DNA from 2 places in the Lysinibacillus sp. G01H genome. Region 2 is predicted to be linked to the other one. Evidence: predicted binding sites of a transcription regulator. Region 2 holds the regulator's gene; the other holds the start of a gene.
What was found. The regulator LexA, encoded in region 2, represses DNA repair genes until DNA is damaged. The targets are predictions, from matches to a motif close to CGAACATATGTTCG.

Region 1: the regulator LexA is predicted to act here: its motif matches at 3,419-3,432, upstream of ruvA (Holliday junction branch migration protein RuvA).

The regions. Positions count from the first base shown of each region.
Region 1 is NZ_CP118397.1:3,211,829-3,218,923, forward strand. Features, by position in the region: gene tgt (tRNA guanosine(34) transglycosylase Tgt) at 1-617, opposite strand, end outside; gene queA (tRNA preQ1(34) S-adenosylmethionine ribosyltransferase-isomerase QueA) at 675-1,715, opposite strand; gene ruvB (Holliday junction branch migration DNA helicase RuvB) at 1,733-2,737, opposite strand; gene ruvA (Holliday junction branch migration protein RuvA) at 2,756-3,376, opposite strand; gene PSR12_RS16365 (phosphotransferase) at 3,488-4,366, opposite strand; gene PSR12_RS16370 (LysM peptidoglycan-binding domain-containing protein) at 4,356-5,429, opposite strand; gene PSR12_RS16375 (transcription repressor NadR) at 5,571-6,104, shown strand; gene PSR12_RS16380 (thiol-disulfide oxidoreductase DCC family protein) at 6,236-6,628, opposite strand; gene pheA (prephenate dehydratase) at 6,653-7,095, opposite strand, start outside.
Region 2 is NZ_CP118397.1:1,270,440-1,277,534, reverse strand. Features, by position in the region: gene tkt (transketolase) at 1-199, opposite strand, end outside; gene PSR12_RS06125 (DUF896 domain-containing protein) at 326-559, opposite strand; gene PSR12_RS06120 (GNAT family N-acetyltransferase) at 747-1,280, shown strand; gene PSR12_RS06115 (DJ-1/PfpI family protein) at 1,282-1,815, shown strand; gene PSR12_RS06110 (helix-turn-helix transcriptional regulator) at 2,094-2,285, shown strand; gene def (peptide deformylase) at 2,278-2,853, shown strand; gene PSR12_RS06100 (YneB family resolvase-like protein) at 2,882-3,547, opposite strand; gene yneA (cell division suppressor protein YneA) at 3,544-3,858, opposite strand; gene lexA (transcriptional repressor LexA) at 4,025-4,642, shown strand; gene PSR12_RS06085 (gamma-glutamyl-gamma-aminobutyrate hydrolase family protein) at 4,748-5,470, opposite strand; gene PSR12_RS06080 (prepilin peptidase) at 5,504-6,256, opposite strand; gene PSR12_RS06075 (hypothetical protein) at 6,322-7,014, opposite strand; gene PSR12_RS06070 (PilN domain-containing protein) at 7,011-7,095, opposite strand, start outside.

The sequences.
Region 1 (7,095 bases), 1.9 Mb from region 2:
TCTGCTGAGCGGCGGCGTAAATCTTCGTACTCTCCACCTTGAATAATGCCAAATAAGCCTTGCTCCTCTGGACGCTGATGTGCTTCCTTACAGCGTTTTGCCCAACGCGTTGTACGATCAACTGATTTCAGCATATAGTCATGTGTCGCAGGATATGGTGGACATTCGTCAAAGGCCATCATAATATCAGAGCCTAAATCATTTTGAATTTCCATTGCCTTTTCTGGGCTCAAAAATAATTTATCTCCATTGAGGTGATTACGGAAATGAACGCCTTCCTCTTCGATTTTTCGGAATTGACTAAGTGAAAATACTTGGAAACCACCTGAATCCGTTAAAATTGGTCGATCCCAGTTCATAAATTTATGAAGTCCGCCTGCTTCTTTGACAATATCATTACCTGGACGAAGCCATAAATGGTACGTATTAGACAGAATAATACCGGCATTCATCTCTTTTAATTCTTCTGGTGACATGGTCTTCACCGTTGCTTGTGTGCCCACCGGCATAAATGCTGGTGTTTCAAAGGAGCCGTGTGGTGTATGAACGATGCCAAGACGTGCTCCTGTTTGTTTACATGTATGAAGTAGTTCATATCGAATTGCTGGTTGTGTCATAAAATAAATAATCCTTTCTTATCTGAAGTAAAAACAGTACTCCGATTTTATCCACTATTATTTTTTGGGACGTATAAACATTGCATCACCAAAACTAAAGAAGCGATATCTTTCTTCTACAGCTTGCTGATAAGCACTTAAAATGGTCTCACGAGTGGCTAGCGTACTAACAAGCATAACTAGTGTTGATTTTGGTAAATGGAAGTTTGTGATTAACCCATCCACCACCGTAAAATTGTAGCCTGGATAGATGAAAATAGACGTCCAACCTTGTTCTGCTCGCACTTCTCCCTCATATTTAGAACCAATTGTCTCTAATGTACGAGTAGAGGTTGTCCCAACAGCTATTACCTTGCCACCGTTACGCTTTACACGATTAATTGTATCTGCTGCTTGTTCTGTAACACTATAGAATTCCGCATGCATTTCATGGTTCTCAATCGAGTCTACACTAACGGGACGGAAAGTGCCAAGGCCTACATGTAGCGTAATAAAGACAACCTCTACGCCTTTAGCCTTCACTTGAGCTAATAGCTCCTCTGTAAAATGCAGCCCAGCTGTAGGCGCTGCAGCAGAACCACGCTCTTTGGCATAAACGGTTTGATAACGATCCTTATCCTCTAGTTTTTCACGAATATAGGGAGGTAACGGCATTTCACCAAGTTGCTCTAAAATTTCATAAAAAATACCATCATACTGAAATTCAAATGTACGTCCGCCATGTTCAAGCTCACCTGTACATGTAGCTGTTAATAAACCGTCACCAAATGTGATGACTGTTCCTACCTTTACACGCTTTGCTGGTTTTACAAGTGTTTCCCACTCATCTGTACCAGCCATTTGCTTCAGTAGCAATACTTCTATATGTGCACCTGTTTCTTCTTTTACACCCATTAAACGAGCAGGTAAAACTCTTGTATCATTTAGTACAAGACAGTCTCCAGCATGTAGCTCGTCTAATACATGAGCAAAATGGTGGTGCTCCACTTTATTTGAGCCCGGTGTCACGACCATTAATCGACTCGCTGTACGATCGACTAATGGTGTTTGGGCAATAAGCTCCTCTGGTAATTCAAAATCAAAATCTTCTACACGCATGAAAATAACTTCCTTCTTTATGTTTGTTGGGGATACTCATATCCAAAATGTTCGTAGGCTAAATGTGTGGCTACTCTTCCTCTCGGGGTACGTTGAATAAGGCCAATTTGCATCAAATAAGGCTCGTAAACATCTTCTATCGTAACCCGTTCCTCACCAATTGATGCAGCAAGAGTATCTAAGCCTACTGGGCCTCCTCGGAATCGCTCAATCATATTGGTTACAAGTTTATGGTCAATATGATCAAGCCCTCTAGGATCTACTTGTAACAGCTCTAGTGCTTGCTGTGCAAGACCCTCCGTAATCATACCATCTCCAAGCACTTGTGCATAATCTCGCACTCGTTTCAATAAACGATTGGCAATTCGAGGTGTTCCACGTGAGCGTCTCGCCATTTCCATTGCTGCTACTTGCTCTATTTCTACCTCAAATAAATGTGCACTTCTCACAACAATTTCAGCAAGTGATTGGTCATCATAATATTCTAGGCGCAGCAACACACCAAAGCGATCTCTTAGAGGAGCAGATAGGGCACCCGCTCTTGTTGTTGCACCTACAAGGGTAAAGGGAGGTAAATCAAGTCGTACAGAACGTGCTTCAGGACCTTTTCCTACCACAATATCTAAGCAGAAGTCTTCCATTGCTGGATATAGTACTTCTTCAATAGCACGGGGCAGGCGATGAATTTCATCAATAAATAAAACGTCTCCAGGCTCTAGTGAACTTAGAATAGCTGCCAAATCTCCTGGACGCTCAATCGCAGGGCCACTTGTCATGCGTACGTTAACATTCATCTCATTTGCGATGACAGCAGCTAGGGTCGTTTTACCAAGTCCTGGAGGTCCATATAACAACACATGATCTAAACTTTCTTGGCGAAGCTTTGCCGCTTCAATGAATATTTGTAAGTTTTCCTTAACTTTATGTTGCCCAATATACTGGGCTAATTTTTGAGGACGTAAAGATAACTCAAACTGCTCATCATAGCTGCCTGCTTCACTTGCCATCATACGTTCAGACATGCACCTTTCCTCCTTTCCTTATTTTAATTTTAGCAGTAGTTGCAATGCTTGTTTCATAAAGGCATCTGTCGTTTCAAGTTTATCGTTATCCTCTAGCTGTGGTTTAATTTTTTCTAGCTCTTTTTCAGAATAGCCAAGTGCCATTAAGGCAAGTAAGGCCTCTTCTAATTCGTGTTTATATGCATTCACACCAAACAAAGGTAACTCATCTTCTGCACTAGGTAACTCCAGTGTATCTAATAATGAACCAAGTTTGCCCTTCAAGTCGAGGATCATTTGACGTGCTGTTTTCTTACCAACTCCAGGGAATTTCACTAAAAACGCTTCATCCTCTCGTTCAATTGCGCTAATAACCTGTTGTGGATTACCTGTAGCTAAAATCGCTAAAGCGCCCTTTGGTCCTATTCCTGAAACTAAAATAAGCTTACGGAATAACTCACGCTGATCTAGATTAGGGAAGCCATATAAAACTTGTGCATCCTCTCGTACATGCAAATGAACATATATCTGTTGTTCAAGGGCAGATGTTCGAAAAGCAAATGGATTGGGCGTATTAAGTTGCCACCCAATCCCCTGTTGTTCCAGCACAATAAATTCAGGTGTAATACGAGTAATTTGTCCTTTTAAATAATCATACATCTATAATCCCTCACAATCATCGTCTTCGATTATAGCATATAGCGAACGAATGCTCGACAAAAAGTAGCGTCGAAACGCCGTTCGCAGACAAAAATGACCGCCAGTTGACGGTCATTTCTTGACAAATCTATCAATATCGTACCACAGTTTTGGCCAATAGGTGAGGGCTCGTTTTGTAAACGGTACTAAATAATCTAAAAATACTAGCTGTTGCTCTAGTGGTAAATCTATAGCAAACAGCCATTCTCGTAATAACTCATTCGGATATTTCAAGCGATGAAGCTTTCTTTTATCCAGTCGTTTCAGCTCAGGTAACTCTGCAAAAATCTTTCCAAGATCATAATCTACAGCAGGTAACACACGATGTAACCATAAAATATACTCGTCATCCGCTTCACCAAGGTGTGCTAAATCAAAATCAATTAAACGTAATTGTCCATCGGAGCACCATAAAAAATTATGATGAACTACATCCCCATGCAATAGCGTAATCTCTTTTTCAGGTGCATCTTCCAATGCAATCAATTGTAATGACTTATCACTATAATGCAGTATTTGATCAATTTCTTCTTTCGTTAAAAATGTTCGAAACTCATTTCTTCTACTTTTAAAGCGCATATGACGCATTTGCCATTTTAAAAGCTGTGAGTAGGTATGCAAGCCTGGCATGCGCTGCCAAGCAATCTTTTTATGTGTATCATGTAAAGCGATTAATAGTCTAAGAGATTCCTTACGATCTTTTTTATGCGCAAAGTTAGCACCGTGGCTTCCTTCTTGCCACATTTGCACAATTAACTGCTCATCATCGCTCTGAACTAATGGTAGGATCAAAGAAGGTTCCATACGTCCTAATTGGCGATGAATGGTTCTTACCTTCTCTGCAATTTCCACTTGCTTTGCACGTTTGACAAAATAATTTTTCGATCGATACTTATATTTCCAAATATTTGGCTTTACTTCTTCTACAATATATGCTTTTTCACCATCGATAAGGCGTCATCCCGCCTGGGAAATAATGCGGTGACATCCAAGGACCTGTTGCTGATGGGCATGGTGGTGGCGGGCAATGACAAGGGTCCATTTGCCAATTTGGCATCATCATTGGTTGTGTGCCACAGCCACAAGATTGACCCATGTTCATATCAGGCATCATCATTGGTTGTGTGCCACAACCACAGGATTGCCCCATGTTCATATCTGGCATCATCATTGGTTGTGTGCCACAACCACAGGATTGCCCCATATTCATATCTGGCATCATATCCATTTGTGGCTTCATTTGGTGATCTTGCGTATGGAAGAATGGTGATGTGGACTCTAAAAAGTCTTCCATTCCACCAACTTTATGATCTGGCATGTCATAGGACATTGGCTGCTGTGGCATCGTATAATGCTCGACCTGCGGCTGCATTGGCATCGGCCACCACATCTGATGATAGATCGGCTGATGGCAACTTGAACAATGTGGTACGGCAGGCATTTGTGGCATGATATGCATTGGTGGATGTGGTGCTGGTTGTGGCATTGGCATTGGCTTCGGTTTAGCTACAGGTGGTGGTGGCGGTGTAGGTGCTGGCGGCGGTGGTGGCTGTATTTGTACAGGTGGTATTGTAACATTTTGCTCCATTTGTGGCATCACCAATTGCTGGTGCCAATTCATTTCCACAGGCTGCGGTACCCACATCGGCTGTTGTGGCATCTGCATTGGCATTGGCATCGGTATTGGTATCGGTATCATTTGTGGTTCTGGCATTGGCATAGGTGGTGGCGGTACAATTGGCGGTGGTGGTGGCATTGGTCGCTGTACCTCTTTTTTAGGACTTTCCTTTGGTGTCTCCTTATGCACTTGTGTTTCCTTTTTCGGCATTTCTTTATGTGAATCTCTATGCGGCTCTTTGTTTATTTTTTCAGGCAATATAATTTCCATGCCTGGAACAATATAATCTGGGTTGGCAAGATGGACATTGAGCCGCTTCAAATCTTCAAACGAAATGCCGTACTCTTTCGCAATCTTCCACAATGTATCTCCCTTTTGAACAATATGAATACGCAATTTTTTCCTCCCTTCCTCTCTACGTATCATATGTTCAATGTTTCATTTGGATACAAAAATTTCAGCAAGTTAGAAAAGCTTCATGGTACACTAATTCATAAGGAATACGGATTCCTTTATTACGAGCAGGGGTGATCTCTTATGAAAAAAATGTTAGGCGAAGAACGCCGACTGCAACTATTAGCGCAATTAAAAAAAAATAAAGGACCTATAACTGGGACAGACTTAGCTAAGTTCGCCAATGTTTCTAGACAAGTAATCGTCAATGATATGACTTTATTAAAGGCAAGAAATGAGCCTATTATTGCTACAAGCCAGGGCTATCTTTATATGCATCAAGAACAAATACAGCAAACCGTTGAACGAACATTCCCTTGCTTGCATACATCAGAGCAGACAGAAGATGAATTAATGACGATTGTAGACTGTGGCGGAACCGTCAAAAATGTCATTGTTGAACATCCGATATATGGTGAACTGACAGCCTCAATCATGGTATCCAACCGCCATGAAGTGAAACAATTTATCGAACGTGTGAATGCAACACAGGCCAATTATTTATCTGCTCTCACTGGTGGCATTCATTTACATGTCATCACAGCACCCTCTGTTGAAGTTTTAACATTAATTGAGCGAGCTTTACAAAAAAAGGGTTACTTAGTGACAGATCAATGAATAGCAAAAGCACCGTCTGAAAATTAATTTCAAACGGTGCTTTCTGTTTTTAAGGCAGGTATTGTGTCGTAAGCACGGGTATTTCTCTTCTCTCCGCAACTATTGCTCCCTTAAAGGCGGCAATTTCCCTATCAGGATAGAAATCTTTGTCGTTGCTCGGGCGTAGGCAATAAGCATTCACTTTTTTTCCCAAACAAACGATAGCGTTGCTTTGCAAATAATCGATATAATGCATTGCGAATAAATGGTGGTACAAGGATGAAGGCATAGAAACAAGGCCACAATCCATCAAATTTACGGCAAATGTTTAACGCAGCGGTAGATTCAACAGACACTTTCCCTTGTTCAATAAGAATTACACTATCTATATTCTTTGGAATATGATATTGAGTGAGGAGCGATTGACCAACCTCGCTTTGCAGCGATGCAAATTGAAAATAGCCCGCTTGATCATGTTTGATGATAAATTGAACAGTGCTATCACAAAAATTACAGACACCATCGAATAAAATAATCCCCCCCATCTTCTTTCCTCCTCCTTCACATTACTATGCTTCGTCTGATGTTACATAAGTAAAATAGGTACCTAGAGATTTTACTTTGCAACCTAGCGCAGCTAATTCTTCCATTGCCCCACGCATCATCGGTTCCTTTTCATCTGCTAATACATCAATCATAAAGAAATAATCACCTAATCCTGTTTTTAATGGACGTGATTCAATTTTACTTAAATTTAGCTGACGCCATGCAAAAACAGAAAGCACCTGATGTAATGCACCTGAACGATCTGTTGGTAAGGTAATCATAAATGTTGTTTTTGCTTGCCCATCTGATAGCTCTTGTGGCAATCGTTTATTTTGCTTAGATAGTACATAGAATCGTGTATGATTAAAATGAAAATCATGGATATTCTGCTCCACTATTTCAAGACCATACTTTTCCGCTGCGGCTGCATTACCAACTGCCGCTATACACTCTTGTGGATTCTCTG
Region 2 (7,095 bases):
CTGCTGATAGTACAAAACGATCACGGTTAAACCATTTTGGATTTGCTGGATTATGGCGTAATTGTTTTGTCCATAGCGTATAAGCCATTGGCGCTGCTCCCATTGGTAAACCTGGGTGACCAGAATTTGCTTTTTCAATAGCATCGATTGACAAAGTTCGGATAGCATTAATTGCTAAAAGATCCGCGTGTTGAGTCATTATATTGTGACATCCTTTCTCGTCCTATATATTGTTCTTTTACAGTTTAGTCAACATTGCTTTAGAAAACAATGCTTTTGTTATACTATTTGCGTTTTCATACATACTTTATTGAATTGTGTCACATTAATTTAGAAATTTATTTTTTTGTGCTTGTTTTACCTTCTCAGGAGTTACATCATTTCCTTCTGCATCGACCACTTTAACGTTTTCAATCGTATCTCGCATAGTTGCTCTAAACGTATCTAAATACTCCTTGCGAAGCGCTGTTCGCTCCTTTGCTTCTTCCTCTGTTAATTGTCCGCTTTTTGCTTTAGCAGATAATTCATTAATTCGGTTAATTTTTTCCTTTGATAACATGGTTACACACCTTTCAGTACCTAGCTTAATGACCTCAGTATGCAAAGTATAGCATGGTTTCCCTTAAAATGCAGTTATACCAACCCTTAAAAACACTTCTTAGCCATTATTTACATGACTTCCAGAAGTTAGAGGTGTATAACTAATAATAAAAGGAAAAATTTGATAGATAATAGGAGGAGCTATCATGAACATCACAACACCTAGACTACTTATTCGAACATTTGAAGCCCAAGATTGGCAGGCTGTTTATAGCTATATGTCCGACAAAACGGTCATGCACTATATGCCAGAGGGTGTGTTGAATGAAGATCAGGTTCAAAATTTCGTAACAGAGAATAGCAACGAGCAAGCAAAACATTTCGCCATTGTTTTACGTGAACAACAGCGAGTCATTGGTCATCTTGTTTTCCACAAATACTTTGGCGACCATACGTATGAAATTGGATGGGTTATGAATCCTGCCTATCATAAACATGGCTATGCTTCTGAAGCTGCTCAGGCCCTATTAGACTATGGCTTTAATAAAATGAAACTTCATCGAATTATTGCCACATGCCAGCCAGAAAATATCGCTTCTTACCGAGTCATGGAAAAAATCGGTATGCGCCAAGAAGGATTTTTCAAAAAATGCATTCCTCATGGAGAGACTTGGTGGGATGAATACTATTACGCTATTTTAGAGGAAGAATGGAACAATCTAAAGGTAAGAGGTGTATGAAATGAAGAAAACTGCGGTGTTATTATACCCACAATTTAGTGAATATGAATTGAGTGTTGCTTTGTCCATATTAATGCAAGGAGGGAAACCCATCGTCACACTAGGATCGAATACCGAACCTATCAGAGGAGAATCTGGTTTAAATTGCATAGCTGATTTACCCGTGAATGAAGTAGAGCTTGACGATATTGATAGTCTACTATTACCAGGCTGTATGGATATTTCAACATTACAACTTGAAGAGAGCTTACTAGATTTCATTCGTCATCTATCTGCAAAAGGAGGATTGCTTGCAAGTATTTCTAGCTCCCCTTACCTATTGGCAAAAGCAGGTGTCTTACAAAACAAAAAATATACAGTAGGGCTACCTTTAGATGGCATGAAGCAGCTAGGGTGCTTTGAGCTTCATAACTATTCAGATGAACTAGTGGTACAAGATGGCAATATCATTACAGCAAAAGGAAGAGGCTTTATTCCTTTCGGTATTTGTTTTGGTCATGCGTTAAAGCTAAAATTTGATGAAAATTGGTATTAAGTGATGATTTAAAACCCAAATGTCCAATTAATCGGGCATTTCATGTTGTTGAAAAAGATGATGTCATTAGTAGAATGAGAACTTTTAACAAGGCTGTAGGGTGATTTCCGTTCCGTCAGTGTGCTACAAGAAAGCAAGCAGCCTGCAACGGAAATCCATCTCTACCCTTCAATTGACTGTTTTGTTTTTCAACACTCATAAATGTCTAATTAGTTGGACATTTCTTGATTCTTATTTTACGATATATCTAATACTTTAGACAAAATGGAGGGATAATTCTGAAGAACATTATCAAAATTTTGAGAAAAAAATTAGGTATAACACAAGCTGCACTTGCAAAAGAATGTGGGGTTGTGAGGCAGACCATTAATAGTATTGAAAATGATAAATATGATCCGACCCTTGAATTAGCTTTTAAGATTGCTAAGGTTCTCAATAGCCGTGTTGATGAGGTGTTTATCTATGACTAAATTTCACCCAGATTATATGATTACAATGAAGGATTTCGTGAAAGAACACTCGGCAATTTTAAGAAAACAAACTCAAGAAGTGGCGATACCAGTGACCAATGAGGACCGAAATACCCTCCTAGCCATGCTACAATATCTGAAAAATAGCCAAAATCCAACTCTAGTAAAAAAATATAAGCTTCGCCCTGGAAGTGGACTCTCTGCTAATCAAATTGGTGTAGATAAACGAATGTTTGCTGTACTCTTTGATGACCAAGAAATGATGCTGATAAACCCTAAAATAATGAGTCATTCCATCAATATGATTTATCTACCCGAGGGAGAAGGCTGTCTCTCTGTAAATCGACCTGTTCCTGGTTTTGTGCCGAGATATGAGAGGATTAAAGTCAAAGCTTACGACATTGATGGACATGAAATCATTGTACAGTTACAGGGCTATGGGGCCATCGTTGTACAACATGAAATCGATCATTTAAATGGCATCATGTTTTATGACCGAATAAATAAAGAGCACCCTTTCCAACTGCCTAAAAATGTTATTATCGAGAGCTTTTCTTCCTCTCAGTAGTTTTTTACAAAAAAAATTAGCAGGAATATTATTTTCCTGCTAATCTTTCTTGGTGCTCTTGGAAACGACGATGGACAGTCGCCTTACTTACCTCAAAGCCTAACCCTCTAAGCGTTATAGAAATTTCTTCAAAGGTAAATCCACGTTTGCGTAGCTTTACAATTTCATCTACAGGTAGATCTTTACGCTCCTGCCCCTGCGGATTACCTCTGTTCGATAAATTATTTTCAGGACGATAGCCGTTTTCTACAGCACGTCGCATACCTCGTCGTATTTTAGCATTATGAATTCTACGCTGATATTCCTCTACAATCGCTAAAATTTCTAGCAGCATCGTGTCCATTTCATTTAATTGAACTGGGCCAGCATCACGCATAGAAAAAACATCCGTTGCTGATTTTTGTAATAAATGCAATACAGCCATTCTTGCATTGCCTCGTCCTAAACGAGTTTCATCTTGTACAAAAAGGGCATTAATGTTTTTATCTTTTATGAAATCAAGCATTTCTAGTAAGCCTGCACGTTCTACATCATAACCACTATGCTGATCTTTAAACACGCCCTTCACCGCATAGCCTTGCTCCTTAGCATAGCGCAGCAACTCTTCCTGTTGACGCTCTAATGAGGAGCTTTGTGTTTCTTTTTCAGTACTTACGCGACAATAGACAACAGCCGACAGTTGATTATTTATCATTGTTCATTTCTCGCAATTTCGATAGTATTGATGGGACTGGCTTGATCACTCACTACAGGAATAACTAGAGATTTTCCCGCTACAATTTTAATATCTGCTAGTTCATTTTCCGTTTTTACAAGCTTTATCCAATCATCAGTACTCATTTTACCACGATATTGCTCCGCTAACGACCACAAGCTATCCCCATGTTCGATTTGGATTTCTGCGTAACTAACTTTTCCTGGATCAGTAATGTAAAGGTATGCTGCAAATAGTAGGCAAGCTCCTAATAAAATTGAGATATGTGTGTTTTTCTTAAACCATGTCATAATCATTACCCCTTTTTGAGAATGTTTGTTCGGAATGTATGTTCTCATAATAAAGCGAACAAACGTTTTTGTCAAACACTTTTCGAACCTATGTTTGCATACATGTTCGCATTCTGTTATACTATCAAATAAGAAGATTGATTTTAGAAAAAAGAGGTGAGCACTCATGAAAAAAGTTTCGAAAAGACAAGAGGACATTTTAGCTTTCATTAAGGAAGAGGTACGAGCTAAGGGATATCCGCCATCAGTACGTGAAATTGGCGAAGCAGTTGGACTTGCTTCCAGTTCAACTGTTCATGGACATTTAGCTCGATTAGAACAAAAAGGCTTTATTCGTCGAGATCCAACAAAGCCACGCGCAATTGAAATTTTAGAGCCTGAAGAATCCATCCAAAAGCAACAGGTGATCCATGTCCCACTTGTCGGGAAGGTTACAGCTGGTTCTCCAATTACAGCAATTGAAAACATTGAAGAATACTTCCCATTACCCGATACGTACGGCACAAGTGAAGATCAATTGTTCATGCTAGAAATTATGGGGGAATCAATGATTGAAGCCGGAATTTTAGATGGAGATTTAGTCATTGTAAAACAAAAGGCAACAGCTAATAACGGGGATATTGTTGTAGCTATGACAGCTGAAGATGAAGCAACTGTAAAACGCTTCTTTAAAGAGAAAAATCATTTCCGTTTACAGCCTGAAAATTCTTCTATGGAACCTATTATTGTCGATCAAGTTTCTATTTTAGGACAAGTTGTAGGTCTTTACAGACGGGTACATTAACTATTAAAACAGGTTTTGAGGATTATGTTCCTTCTAAGAGCATGTATCCTCTTTTTTACGCAAAAAAAGAATCCACAGACGATTGGATTCTTTGTACAATGCCCTCTAAGCTTCCTTCTTAAATTTTAAGCTAACTTCAACAAAGGCTGAAAATAGCTTTTGAGCACTCTCATCTCCTGCTATGGCTAGTTCCTCAGGATGCCACTGAACAGCCAAGCAAAATGGCATTTCCTCATGAACTACAGCTTCGATAATACCGTCATTTGATTTTGCCGCTACTTTTAATTTTTCTGCTAATACATTCACCGCTTGATGATGAAATGAATTCACTGCTATCTTCTCTTGTTCAACGATAGTCGCTAATAAATTGTCAGCAATAATCTGTACAGTGTGGGTAGCTACAGCTCTACCTGATTGCTGCATATGCTGGAGTAATTTAGTGCTAAAATGATCACTATCAATATCCTGATATAAGGTACCACCTAATGCAACATTTAGTATTTGAATCCCTCGACAAATCCCGAAAATAGGCATCTTTCGTTGGAATGCGGCTTCAATTATTGCTAACTCCACTGTATCACGCGCGGGATGAATTTTTCCAAGTTTTAATGAAGGCTCAGCCCCGAACAGAAATGGGTGCACGTCATGACCCCCGGATAATAATAAACCATCTGTAAGGGCTAAAATCTGGGCTGCCTCTTCTTCTACTCCAATTGGAATAATCAGTGGAATTCCACCAGCATCAATAATACTTTTGCTGTAAGCAGCATTTAATCGAGAGGATAAATCATCCTCCACAAAGGCTGTAATACCAATAATCGGTTTCACTTGCTTCCCTCCACATTCTTGAAGATTGAACAATTACCAAAAGCCTAAATACCAATTGATTAATAGATCGCCATAGAAATAAACAATGACTGCGGCCAATGCAATAGATGGCCCAAATGGAATGGGTGTTTTTCTCCCTTGTTTGTTCTTCGATAAAACGGTAATCCCGACAATCATACCAATCACTGCAGCTAAAAAAAGCGTTAATAGTGTATCAATCGTACCCAGAACGAGACCAATTAAAAAGAATAATTTAATATCGCCTCCACCCATGCCACCGTTTGATAGCACAGCAATGATATATAATATGCCAAAACCGACGACAGCACCCACAAGAGAGTCCCACCAAGGTGTTAATGGTGACAGAACTCGTCCAATAGCTAGCAAAGGTAAAAAGAATATTAATACCTTATCAGGAATTAGCATATAGGCCAAATCTGACACAACGATAATAACTAATAAGGAGATAAAAAAGAACGCTACTATCAATTCTATGCCCCAGCCTAGCTGCCAATAAGCAAAGGCAAATAATACACCTGTCATTAATTCTATGAATGGGTAAACCCAAGAAATTTTATTGCCACAACTCCGACATTTTCCTCCTAAAAATACATAGGATAAAACGGGTACTAAATCAAGCACCGTTAGTCGTCTCTGGCATTTCGGACAATGTGAAGGAGGATGTACAATCGATTCCTTCTGTGGTATACGTAAGCCAACTACATTATAAAAAGAGCCAAAGACAAGTCCAAATAAAAAAATAAAGATCGTATAAGCCATTTCCAATTTCATGTCCTCCTAAACCAATAGGCGCCCATACAAATGAAGTATGGGGCGCCTATCAAAAAAGTTTATTGTTGTTCTTCGTAATAGAACGTCGTCACTTGCACTGTTGCCTTTAACGTAAGATCTGCATCTTTCTCAAGCTGTGCCTGCTCTCCTGGCAATTTAAATTCAATCTTATCGGTTTTCATGACACGCTCTAATTGTTCAACCTCCTGTAAAAAGCTTTCAAGAGAATTAAAATCAAGCGCACCCACCTCTAATATAAAAGTAATAAGCTTTAGATTAGTTGGTAAAGAGTCCTCCGAAAGAGATGCAATCGGTGTAGTACTCTCCTTGTTCTGCTGATCACCATTGACCTCTGCTTCAGCCTGCTCCAACATATTGAGATCATTCGATACATCAGAAGGTGTCACAGTGCCGTCCTCACCTTGAACAGTTAAAGACTGTATACGAGTTCCTGTCACCTCTTCAATCTCAGCTAAATCAAGAATAATCTTTTCAACGGCTCTTGTTGCAGGTAGCTTTTGTCTTAAGGCTAATATATTGATTGTAGGCTGTCCCTGCTCCTTGTCTAATTGAGCTAGTTGTTCTTTGACACTAGCTAATTCTTGCTGCACCTGCAACACATTACTCTCTTTTTCATTCACTTCATTCAATTTTGGTGAAAGCAAATAATAATACAGCGCAAATAAAATAGCAGCTATTAGCGCAAGTAACAAGATCATAGATGAATTTTTACTACTCGTTAATTTATTCATGAGCGTCGTCCTCCAGCTAAATACATAAAATCGATTGTCGCTGTAATGGACACTGAATAGCGCGGTACTTCTTTAAATTTT